Regions from separate parts of the Yersinia sp. 2541 StPb PI genome, predicted to be linked through region 4. Evidence: predicted binding sites of a transcription regulator. Region 4 holds the regulator's gene; each other region holds the start of a gene.

Region 1 (3,197 bases), 1.3 Mb from region 4:
TAGTGAGATTCGTGAACGTCGGCGTCTGTTGACTGCGGAACAACAGCATCAGTCAGCGCATCTGGCGGCAAAGCATATCGCTGAGCATGACAGAATCCGTCAGGCTAACACCATTGCCGTGTTCCTCTCCTTCGATGGTGAACTCAATACCCGCCCCATTATTGAGCTGCTATGGCAGCAACAAAAACAGGTTTATCTGCCGGTTTTGCACCCTTTCAGCCCCGGTAATTTATTATTTCTGCGTTATCGCCCTGATAGCACGCTTATCCGTAATCGCCTGAAAATCCTTGAACCACAATTAGATGTGCGAGAAGTTCTGCCACTAAACCAATTGGATATGGTAATAACCCCGTTAGTGGCGTTTGATAGCCTCGGGCAACGTTTAGGTATGGGTGGTGGCTTTTATGACCGTACGCTGCAACACTGGCAGCAAGGGCGCCCTTATCCTATTGGCCTGGCCCATGATTGCCAATGGGTAGAGCACTTGCCCTGTGAGCTTTGGGATGTACCATTGCCAGAGATAGTGACACCAACAAAAGTGTGGCAGTGGTAAGAGATAATCCTGCAAAATAAAAAAACACCCGATATTTTATAGATAGCGGGTGTTTAGTCATTCAATACAAATAGTTATTAGTAAAGCAAACGAGCACGGATAGTTCCCGGGATCGCCTTCATCGCCTGCAATGCTTTTTCTGCATTTTCCGCATCATCAGTCTCAACATCAATGACGACATAACCGATTTCAGCACTGGTTTGCAGATACTGTGCCGCAATGTTGACATTCTGTTCGGCAAAGATTTTGTTAATGCTGGTCAGGATGCCTGGGCGGTTCTCATGGATATGCAACAGACGGCGAGTATTATCGCCGTGAGCAGGCAGAGAAACCTCAGGGAAGTTGACCGCAGACAGCGTTGAGCCGTTGTCGGAATACTTCGCCAGCTTACCTGCCACTTCATCACCGATATTTTCCTGCGCTTCCTGAGTGGAACCACCAATATGTGGTGTTAGCAACACATTATCAAACTCGCACAAGGGTGAATTGAACGGGTCCTTATTAGTTGCAGGCTCTTCAGGGAATACGTCGATTGCCGCGCCTGCCAAATGATTGCTGGCCAACGCATCACATAAGGCCGGGATATCGACCACGGTACCGCGTGAGGCGTTAATCAGCATCGCACCCGGCTTCATCAGAGCCAACTGTTCAGGGCCAATCATGTTTTTAGTGGAGTGGTTTTCCGGCACATGCAGGCTAATCACATCACTCATATTCAGCAGATCAGACAGGTGACGCACCTGCTGTGCATTCCCTAACGACAGTTTATTTTCGATATCGTAGAAAAATACTTTCATCCCGACACTCTCTGCCAGAATCCCGAGTTGGGTACCGATATGACCATAACCGATAATGCCCAGCTTCTTGCCACGGGCTTCATAGGAACCCACCGCCAGCTTGTTCCACTCACCACGGTGAGCTTTGGCGTTAGCCGATGGAATGCCCCGGAACATCAGCAGTAACTCGCCCAGTACCATTTCAGCTACCGAACGGGTATTGGAGAAAGGTGCATTGAATACCGGCACACCGCGTTTGGTAGCCGCTTTTAAATCAACCTGATTGGTACCGATACAGAAACAACCTACTGCGACTAATTTTTCTGCTGCCGCAAAAACTTCTTCAGACAGATGCGTACGCGATCGAATGCCGATGAAGTGAGCATCTTTGATCGATGCTTTCAGTGATTCGGTGTCTAAGGCACCTTTATGATATTCAATATTGCTATAACCGGCTGCACGCAGATTATCAACCGTGCTCTGGTGCACCCCTTCCACTAACAGAAACTTAATTCTGTCTTTCTCCAGTGATACTTTTGCCATGTCCCCGACCCTATTTTCAGACTTCAGATGTGGCTGCCGCTATCGAATGAATCCGGTCAGCACCCTGTCAACATAACAAATATTACGCGGGCAGCAATACAAACGATTGCCTGCCAGCCAGCATAACAATCAGTGTCAATGTTAATTTATGGAATAAAAAACTGGCGTGAAGAGGGTTAATGGCAGGTTAATAAAACGAAATGAAGAAATGTGATATATATCACCAAATTTAGCGATTTTAAGAAAAGATATTTAAAGGCAAAAAAACTTTCAGGATGAAGTAGCGAACCTCATCCTGAGAGCGAGTTAACCGATCACTTTAATTTTATGGTCTTAACGCCGTCGGCAGTGCCAATCAGTGCCACATCAGCCCCCCGATTAGCAAATAGGCCGACCGTAACGACACCGGCAATACCATTGATTTTATTTTCTAACGCAATGGCATCCAAAATACTCAGATTGTGGACATCCAAAATAACGTTGCCGTTATCAGTCAGGACGTTCTGACGATACTCCGGTAAGCCACCCAGCTTAACCAGTTCACGAGCCACATAAGAGCGGGCCATTGGGATAACTTCAACCGGCAGCGGGAACTTACCCAGTATAGCAACCTGCTTGGACGCATCCGCGATGCAGATAAACTGACGAGCAATAGCAGCAATGATTTTCTCGCGGGTCAGCGCAGCACCACCGCCTTTGATCATCTGCATCTGGTCGTTAATTTCATCAGCGCCATCAACATAGATATCCAATACATCCACTTCATTACAATCGAATACGTGGATGCCGTAACTTTTCAGTTTGGCAGTAGAGGCATCAGAGCTGGAAACCGCCCCCTCTATCTGGCCTTTGATGGAGCCAAGTGCGTCAATAAAATGTGCTGCGGTCGAGCCAGTGCCGACCCCAACGATGGTACCAGGTTTTACATAATCTAATGCTGCCCAGCCCACTGCTTTTTTAAGTTCATCCTGAGTCATGGTAAGTTCACGCCTTGATGTGAAAGAAAACCTGAGGTCATTATAGAGCATCCGCAGTGGTGATTGTGTGAATAAAGCCAACTCGCGTGGTAGTTAATTCTAGCCGGATCACAGTTATGCCGGTTTATTTGTGGCTGACACCTTGGCATCCTGTCATAACAAACTGGCTAAAATGTGGCATAGTGCTGTATCGACTTAATATTTGGAGAGATGACTCCGATGAAACGCCCAGACTACCGTACGCTACAAGCGCTGGACGCGGTGATCCGTGAACGCGGTTTTGAACGCGCTGCACAAAAACTTTGCATCACCCAATCGGCGGTATCTCAACGCATCAAGCAGTTGGAG
Region 2 (3,197 bases), 2.6 Mb from region 4:
TTAGAGTGTAAATAAATTATTTTTCAATAAATCACGCTTGCCAACGGCTGCCGCCATCAACACTTCCTGGGTAGCCTGTTCAATAGAGAACTCGCCGCTTAGCTGGCCTTCATGCATCACAAGAATGCGGTCACTCATGCCCAGCACTTCCGGCATTTCTGAGGAAACCAGAATGATGCTCAACCCTTCTTGTTTGAATTGGTTGATTAATTGGTAAATTTCTTTTTTAGCCCCGACGTCGACACCACGGGTAGGTTCATCAAGGATCAACACTTTAGGACGGGTCATTAAACCGCGTGCAATAGCCACTTTCTGCTGGTTACCACCGGATAACAAACCAATAGGTTGTTCCATGGAAGGTGTTTTAATATTAAATAAACGAATGAAATCCGATACCGCCTGCTGCTCTTCAGCATGCTTGAGCGAACCACCTGAACGGCTAAAATAACGCAATGCAGTCAAAGACATATTCTCTTTAACTGACATTCCAAGTACCAAACCATCCCGTTTGCGGTCTTCAGAAATATAGACAATGCCATTTGCCAGACCATCTTGTGGTGAATGGGTGACAACTTCGCGGCCATCCAACATCACAAAACCTGATTTACGCGGTAGCGCGCCATAGATGATTTTCATCAGCTCGGTGCGACCAGCCCCCATCAGACCGGCAACCCCCAAAATTTCGCCACTGTATAAAGTGAAACTGACATTTTTGACGCCCGGGCCGCATAGCTGTTTGACCTGCAAACGCTTTTCACCACGGGGTATATTCAAGCGCGGGTACTGTTCTTCCAGCTTACGGCCCACCATCATCTCAATCAGTGAGTTTTCAGTCAGACTATCAACCGGTTTTTCGGCAATAAATTGCCCATCACGGAATACTGTGACGTCGTCGCAAATCTCAAAAATCTCTTTTAGCCGGTGAGAGATATAAACAATCCCGCGACCTTCCGCTTTTAGTTCTTTAATCACATTAAACAGAGAGGCGGTTTCAGTGTCGGTGAGTGCATCGGTTGGCTCATCCATAATGATCACCTTGGATTCAAAGCTCAGCACTTTGGCGATTTCCACCATTTGCTGATCACCAATGGAAAGCTCGCCCACCAGCCGATGGCTGCTGTAACTGATATTAAGGCGCGCCAGCAGTAAATCGGCTTCGGCATACATCTTTTTCCAATCGATGCTGCCAAAACGATTAACAAACTCACGCCCTAAGAAGATGTTTTCTGCGATAGTTAATTGAGGAATCAGGTTAAGTTCCTGATGAATAATGCCAATGCCCGCTTCCTGCGAGTCTTTTGGGCCATTAAACGCCACTTCCTTACCCATAAAATACTGACTGCCAGCATCTTTACTGTAGATGCCGGTCAGCACTTTCATCATGGTCGATTTTCCAGCGCCATTTTCGCCTACCAGTGCCATCACCCTGCCGGGATAGACACTCAGTGCGGCACCGGAGAGTGCTTTAACGCCGGGAAAGGCTTTATCAATCCCTTTAAGTTGCAGCAAAGGTTGCATAAATGCCTCAGAAGGTTACGCCGGAACAGAGAATGACATTAGCAAAGGGGGAACATTCCCCGCTACGGATCACTGCCCGGCTTTGTTTGGTTTGCTCTTTAAAAGCCTCATGGCTGATATAGCGCAAAACAATTTGGTTTCCCTGGTGCTGCTCAAGTTGTGATAGTTGCGCGAGTAACGCTTCATGGAGTTGCGGATTATTTTTAACGATCTCCTCCGCCAAGACTGCACTTTCAACCTGCATTTCTTGTGTTACCACCTCAAGAACCTGAAGAAATCCAGGGACGCCTCGTGTCAGTGCCAGATCGATACGTGTGGTGGTTGCCGGTATCGGCAGCCCCGCATCACCTATCACAACCTGATCGGTATGGCCCAGGCGGGAGATAACAGCGGAAATATCAGAATTAAGTAATGCGCCTTTTTTCATTTTCTACTCCAACAGCGAAACGTTTCGCTGATACTGAGTTTAGAAAAATAGCCGCAGAAGGCAAACCCAATTTGATGAAATTGTGATCGCCATCGAAACGTTTCGCTGAACAGTGGGAAAAGAAGAAGAATAGGTACAAAAAAGGCCGTTAATCATAACGGCCTTTCAGATTAAATCTCTACCTGCGTCCCAAGCTCAATCACCCTATTCGGTGGGATCTCAAACTGGTCAGCTGCACGCAGCGCATTCCGACTGAGCGCAATAAATAACTTACCGCGCAGGAACAGGTACCACGGCCGCTTGGTAAGGATTAGCGACTCATGGGACATAAAGAATGAGGTTTCCATCATCTGGCATGGCAACCCCTCCAGGCCGCAGCGATGGAAGATTTCTTCCACATTCGGTGTTTCACGCCAACCATAACTGGCCACCACTCGCCAAAACGTCGGGGAGAGTTGTTCGATGGTTACCCGGTTCACATTGTGCACATACGGCGCATCTTCAGTTCGCAATGTCAGTAGCACAACCCGTTCATGCAACACCTTATTATGTTTAAGGTTATGCAACAGCGCGAAGGGAATGACATTCATTGCGCGCGACATATACACAGCAGTACCCGTAACCCGCACTGGGGGGGATTTCTCCAATGAAGCAATCATCGCTTCCAGTGAATTACCGTGTTCATGCATACGGCGCAGCAAACCGAAACGTTCACTTTTCCAGGTCGTCATGATGATAAACATCACCAGCCCCAGAGACACTGGCAACCAACCACCGGAGAACAATTTCAACGCATTGGCAGAGAACATAGGGACATCGATAATCAGCAAAATCACCAGTAAGATGCCGACAAATACCCGATTCCAGTGCCAGTTTTTCAATGCCACGATGCAGAACAGAATACTGGTTATCACCATGGTACCGGTTACGGCGATACCGTACGCGGCCGCCAGGTTACTGGAACGTTCGAAGCCAACAATAACCAATACCACCGCCAGATAGAGAGTCCAGTTAATGACCGGGATATATATCTGGCCAGATTCCATTTCGGAGGTATGAATAATCCGCATTGGCGGTAAATAGCCTAGGCGAACCGCCTGCCGGGTGAGCGAGAATACACCGGAAATAACCGCCTGCGAGGCAATAACGGTCGCCAGGGTTGCCAGAATTAACAGCGGAATCAATGCCCAGTCAGGAGCTAATAAGAAGAAGGGGTTTTTGATGGCTTCAGGATTTTTCAGCAATAACGCGC
Region 3 (3,197 bases), 660 kb from region 4:
TTATCCATAAAGGAGTCTGGGCGAGCAAAATACACATACTCAAACAAGCACGGATTGTATTTCGGATTTTCAGCACACTGGCGGGTAAACAACTGGCCTTTTTCCGTGATATACACAGCTTCGCCCGGCGCAACATCCCGCAGGAATTCAAAGCCAAGGGTATCCAATGCCACACTTTCAGAAGCGACCATATATTCATTGCGGCCATCAACTAACGTGCGTTTACCAATAACCAGCGGGCGAATACCGTTAGGGTCACGGAACGCGACCATCCCGTGGCCGATAATCATCGCAACACAAGCGTATGCCCCACGGATCAACTGATGTGTTGCGGCAACAGCAGCAAAAATATTGTCTGATTCCAATGGATAATGTTGGAAACGGTCCAATTCACTGGCAAAAATATTCAGCAAAATTTCCGAGTCAGAAGTGGTGTTCACATGACGGCGAGAAACTTCGAATAATTTCTTTCTCAGTTGGTGAGCGTTAGTCAGATTACCGTTATGAGCGAGAGTGATGCCAAACGGTGAGTTAACGTAGAAAGGCTGAGCCTCGGAAGCACTGGAACTGCCAGCCGTCGGGTAACGAACATGGCCAATACCCATATTCCCCTGTAAGCGCAGCATATGCCGGGTTTCAAATACATCCTTCACCAAGCCGTTTGCTTTACGCAGCCGGAACCCATTATGGGCATCAATGGTAACGATGCCCGCAGCATCCTGGCCTCGGTGCTGAAGCACCGTCAGCGCATCATAAATCGACTGGTTTACCGGTGCAAAACCGGCGATACCGACAATACCGCACATGTTGTCTTTTCCTCATAAGCCGCTCCGAATCGGTAATTGATTCGGTAAGAAACTCGACGTGCTCTGCAGGTAGTCAAAGAACCACCTGATTATATAACTGAACTGCGGGATTAATTGTGACTGTTTCCAGTCAACACTCTGTGAGAAGCCGGTAAACGTATCCAGAAAGAACAGCATGGCAGAGACTATCAGAACACCTCGCAGCGCGCCAAAACAGACACCCAGCACCCTGTCAGTTCCTGATAAACCAGTACGTTCAACCAACGAACCAATCACATAGTTAACAATAGCCCCGACGATCAATGTCGCGATGAACAAAATGCCGATGGCAATTCCGTTGCGAACTACTTCATCTTCAAAACGCGTGAAATAGACAGCAAGGTAAGTGTAAAAATGGCTGGCAACAAAAAACGCACATCCCCATGTTACAAGTGACAATGCTTCACGGACAAAACCCCGGATTAAGCTGACCAATGCAGAAAATCCGATAATCCCTATAATGACGTAATCAATCCAGACCATGACTATTCCAATGACGAAATCGCCGCTGCATCCTGTTCGCGGCGAATTCTAACAGAAAAAGAAAACGTTTGCGTAGGGGAATTCTTACCCGCGACAAATTAAAGTGCGGCGATTTTAAAAACAACAATCGCCGCACAAACTTAGCTCAAAAACCCCGTACACCCTGATATCTTAACTCTCGGCATAAACCTTAACGCGCCGTGCCATAGGGCTTAACTTGCCCATTCAGGCCGCTTAATGAATTAAGCTCTGGCAGCGCAGATTGCAATTTTTGTTTTGACGCATCTGGCCCGACATACACACGGGTTATTTGGCCTTGAACCGGCGTTGCAGGCACCGTAAACGCCCGATGACCTGACAAGCGCAGCGTCGCCACGATTTCATTCACTTTAGCTGCGTTTTTCAACGCGCCCAGTTGGACGACATAAGCCTGCCCTACCGGTGCTTTTTCTTCTGTGACCGGTTTAGTTTCCGGCTGAACGTCCGGTTTAACCTCAGGTTTAGGTTTCACTTCCTGCGGTTTTTTCTCTACCGGTAGCGGTTTGACCTCAACCGGTTTCTTCTCAACAGGTTTCACCTCAACCGGCTTACTCTGTATCACTGGCGGTGCCACGATAGTCGGTTCAGACGGAGGGTTACCAGCATCATTAGCAGCCTGAGAGGCGGAATCATCTTTGGGGACATCCACGGCTTGCGCCGCACCTTCCGGTGGAGCAATAGGCAGAGGTTGACTGACCGGACCAACCGCATCGATCTCCTGACTATCACCTGGTTTTGGCACTAATGGGATAGCGGCGAACTCATCCTCATAATGCTTCTTTTTACCATCCAGTAGCCCCGGCAGCACAATCACGCCTAACGCCACCAGAATTATGGTCCCGACTAAACGGTTCTGGAACTTACTTGCCACTCGCACTCCCAATTCAATGCCTTGATAAACTCAAGTTGTCACAAATTCAGGCTGTCATAAATCCAATACAGCCATCACATGAGCGACAGTATGGAAAGAACCACAGACAATAACCACATCCTGTGGTTTTGCATCCAACATAGCCTGACGCCAGGCCGTTTCTACATCGCTAAACTGGCGTGATAACTCCAAATGCCCGGCTAATTGCTCCGCCGTCGCCCCACGCGGCCCTTCAAGCGGCGCGCAGTACCATTCATCGACTTGTTCAGATAAACAGGCCAGCGTCCCGCCGATATCTTTATCTGATAGCATACCTACCACAGCCCGTACTTTACCGTGTTTTGGCAATCGAGCCAGCCTGTCGGTGAGATAACGTGCTGCATGCGGGTTATGGGCTACATCCAAAATCAGCAGTGGTTGCTCACTGACAACCTGAAAACGCCCTGGCAAACTGGCAGCCAACAAGCCCTGGCGAATAACCTTATCGCTTAAAGGCAGGCCAGAATAGTGCAATACGGCCAAAGCTGTCGCCGCATTTGCCAAAGGTACGTTTGGTAAGGGTAGATTGGTCCAATGATGGTTGCCACACTGCCAATCCCAGGCATTTTCTTGTTGTTCACCTGGCTGTTGTTGGCTAAACCGCCATGCGTCATCACGGCGATACAGTTGTGCCCCCAATTGCGCCGCAACATCGGCAATCGACTGCGGCATATCCGGTTCGCCAACCACGGCAGGTTTCCCCGCACGGAAAACACCAGCCTTCTCGCGGCCAATGCTTTCTCGATCGAAGCCCAACCAGTCAGTATGGTCTATGGCAATACTGGTAATAGCCGCAACATCAGAATCGACTATATTGGTCGCATCCAAACGTCCACCCAGCCCCACTTCCAGAATCACTACATCAAGCTTAGCCTGCTTAAATAATTGCAGCGCAGATAAGGTGCCAAATTCGAAGTAAG
Region 4 (3,197 bases):
AAAAACTATGTGGTCTGAATATTCACTGGATGTGGTGGACGCAGTAGCCCGTACTGGGAGTTTCAGTGCTGCTGCTCAAGAATTGCACCGCGTACCGTCTGCGATTAGTTATACGGTGCGCCAGTTGGAAGAGTGGTTGGCCGTTCCGTTGTTTGAACGACGTCATCGCGATGTGGAATTAACCGAAGCTGGCGTGGTTTTTATTAAAGATGCGCGAGATGTTATCAAAAAAATGAATGACACACGCCGTCAGTGTCAACAGGTGGCGAATGGTTGGCGTGGGCAGTTAAATATAGTAATAGATAAAATTGTTAAACCACAGCGTAGTCGCCGTTTAGTGTTGGATTTTTACCGACATTTTCCTGATATTGAACTGCGGGTACGCTATGAAGTATTCAACGGTGTGTGGGATGCGCTGGTGGATGGGCAGGCGGAAATGGCCATTGGTGCGACCCGCGCGATCCCGGTCGGTGGGCGGTTCATCTTTCGCGATATGGGCTTTTTAAGCTGGCATTGTGTGGTGAGTGTCGATCATCCTTTAGCCCAATTAACCGAGCCACTTAGCGATAATCAGTTACGGCCTTATCCCTCACTTTGCCTGGAAGATACCGCCCGTAATTTACCTAAACGTGACACCTGGACTTTAGCAAACCAGCAGCGATTGGTCGCCCCGGACTGGGCAACGGGAATCGATTGCCTGTGTGCAGGATTGTGCATCGGGATGGTGCCGGCACATATGGTATCGCCGTTGATTGAGCAAGGGAAGCTAGCGGCACTGACGCTGGCTGAACCGTTGCCCGATAGTCCATGTTGCTTGACCTGGGAGCAGAACAACCATTCACCAGCATTGGCCTGGCTGCTGGAATATCTAGGTGACAGTGTCACACTTAATACCGAATGGTTGAAAGATGACAGTGAGTTATCAATCAATGACTGAGGATTAATGAGGCAAGATTAGCCGCCGGTAGAGCTAAACACTACCGGCAGGAGAGGATTAACGGCGATAATCGAGGAACGGGCCATCAGCGACAGAACGGCGCTCAATCAGTTTAGGGTGTACCTCAATGGTCTGCGAATCTTCACGTTTGCTGACAATACGGTCAAGTAACATGGCAAAGGCCGTTTCGCCCAAGCGCTCTTTGGGCTGGTGAATAGTGGTTAGCGCCGGCGAGAAATAGCGCGCATTACGCACATTATCATACCCGATCACCGAAATATCTTGTGGTACCCGTAGGCCCAACTCATCAGCAGCACATATCGCGCCCATGGCCATAATATCGCCGCCACAGAACACCGCCGTTGGGCGATGTTTTTGTGTCAGGATTTGATGCATCGCTTTATAACCGGATTCCGGTTCAAAATCCCCTTGGACCACCCACTCATCACGCAGGGTAATATTTGCTTCTTCCAGTGCTTTCAGGAAGCCCTGGTGGCGGCCACCACCGGTATTACGGGCTAACTGGCCGGGGATAGCCCCAATGTCACGATGACCGCGCTCAATCAGGTAACGGCCCGCCAAATAGCCGCCTTCAAAAGCGTTATCAATAATCGAGTCAGTAAAATCACCCCGTGCGGTTCCCCAATCCATGACGACCATTGGGATATTGCGATATTCTTCCAACATCCCGAGTAGCTGCTCAGGATATTCTGAACACATCACCAGCAACCCATCGACACGTTTTTGTGCCAACATCGCCAGATAAGCTTTTTGCTTGTCCAGATTATTATGAGAATTACATAAAATCAGGGTATAACCTTTGCTATAACAACTATTTTCGACCGCTTCGATCACTTCGGCAAAATAGGGCGCTTCGCTGGATGTTGCCAGTAAACCAATTGATTTAGTGTGATTAACTTTCAAACTGCGGGCTACAGCGCTGGGTGAATAATGCAGTTCTTTAATGGCAGCCCACACCGCAGCCTTGGTATTCTCGGCGACGAAACGAGTTTTGTTGATAACGTGCGAAACGGTGGTGGTGGACACACCCGCGTGTTTGGCCACATCTTTAATCGTTGCCATAAAAAGAATGACTCCTAAGCTTACCGGTTACAGTAGGGTAAGTATTATGTTAATCGTTTGCCTGCATAACCCGAAAACCGCTCAGACAAAAACACGATATTAGGCTGGGAAGTTAAATCAGCTGATTGTCTGAGAGTATTTATTGGACGTTATTAGTCGGTATGCAGTTATGAACTGCGAATTTTGGCTGATCTGGAGGAAAAGTGAAAGGGGTAATCAAAGTTATAAAGTGCGTAATGAGCACAAGATTTTTTTTCTGAACTGTGGGAAAATAATTTAACACACTAACTATGTGCCTTTTCCCTACTACAAACTAACCGGCTAAGGAGTTTTTATGGATACCAATCTGAAAATGTCGCTGATTACGACTGTTGGTGCGCTGGCGATGATTATTGTCTTTAGCTTCGTGGCGGTAATGAATTAATTAAACCGCTTGCCGGTGTGAAGTGATAAGTAGGGCGGGTTAATCCCGCCCTTAATTATTTTTACGCGTAATGCGACGATGGGTTGTCACTCTTCTTGCCGTATCAGGCTAAATTTTTCTCAACGAAAGACCAGTTAACCAGTGCCCAGAAGTTTTCCAGGTATTTTGGCCGCGCATTGCGGTAATCAATATAGTAAGCATGTTCCCACACATCTACGGTTAACACTGGTTTATCGTTGGTGGTCAGTGGAGTTGCTGCATTAGACGTACTGACAATCGCCAGTGTGCCATCTGCTTTTTTAACCAGCCAGGTCCAGCCCGCACCAAAGTTTTTTACTGCCGCATCAGTAAATTGTGCTTTAAATTCAGCAAAAGAACCAAATGATTGATTAATGGCATCGGCAACTTTGCCCGTAGGTTCGCCGCCGCCGTTAGGTGACAGGCAGTGCCAGTAGAAGGTGTGGTTCCAGACTTGGGCCGCATTATTAAAGATCCCGCCATTAGCGGTTTTTACAATCTCTTCCAGCGTCTTACCCGCAAACTCAGTGTCTTTAATCAAGTTATTGAGATTAACCACATAGGTGTTGTGATGCTTGCCGTAGTGGTATTCCAGCGTTTCAGCTGAGATGTGGGGCTCTAGCGCATTTTGCGCATAGGGTAATGCCGGTAATTCAAAAGACATCGCTCTCTCCTTTCGGGGTTGCTCAGGGTGTTTGCTCCTCAAATCACATCAATTGCCACGGGCAGTGAGGT

What was found. Region 4 encodes PurR, which represses purine synthesis genes. Its sites were predicted from a motif close to CANGCAAACGTTTGCNTG; they were not measured.
Positions count from the first base shown of each region.
Region 1: a site for PurR is predicted at 1,968-1,985, ahead of serA (phosphoglycerate dehydrogenase). Genes of this name have one in related genera too.
Region 2: a site for PurR is predicted at 1,958-1,975, ahead of rbsD (D-ribose pyranase). Genes of this name have one in related genera too.
Region 3: a site for PurR is predicted at 1,386-1,403, ahead of cvpA (colicin V production protein). Genes of this name have one in related genera too.

Region 1 is NZ_JAZGQB010000001.1:867,130-870,326, reverse strand. It holds gene V1953_RS03700 (5-formyltetrahydrofolate cyclo-ligase) at 1-553, shown strand, start outside; gene serA (phosphoglycerate dehydrogenase) at 631-1,872, opposite strand; gene rpiA (ribose-5-phosphate isomerase RpiA) at 2,187-2,849, opposite strand; gene V1953_RS03685 (LysR family transcriptional regulator ArgP) at 3,069-3,197, shown strand, end outside.
Region 2 is NZ_JAZGQB010000001.1:4,735,613-4,738,809, forward strand. It holds gene rbsA (ribose ABC transporter ATP-binding protein RbsA) at 1-1,518, opposite strand; gene rbsD (D-ribose pyranase) at 1,526-1,945, opposite strand; gene kup (low affinity potassium transporter Kup) at 2,116-3,197, opposite strand, start outside.
Region 3 is NZ_JAZGQB010000001.1:1,467,782-1,470,978, reverse strand. It holds gene purF (amidophosphoribosyltransferase) at 1-806, opposite strand, end outside; gene cvpA (colicin V production protein) at 819-1,328, opposite strand; gene dedD (cell division protein DedD) at 1,519-2,238, opposite strand; gene folC (bifunctional tetrahydrofolate synthase/dihydrofolate synthase) at 2,293-3,197, opposite strand, start outside.
Region 4 is NZ_JAZGQB010000001.1:2,129,851-2,133,047, forward strand. It holds gene punR (DNA-binding transcriptional activator PunR) at 8-937, shown strand; gene purR (HTH-type transcriptional repressor PurR) at 995-2,020, opposite strand; gene cydH (cytochrome bd-I oxidase subunit CydH) at 2,355-2,444, shown strand; gene sodB (superoxide dismutase [Fe]) at 2,548-3,126, opposite strand.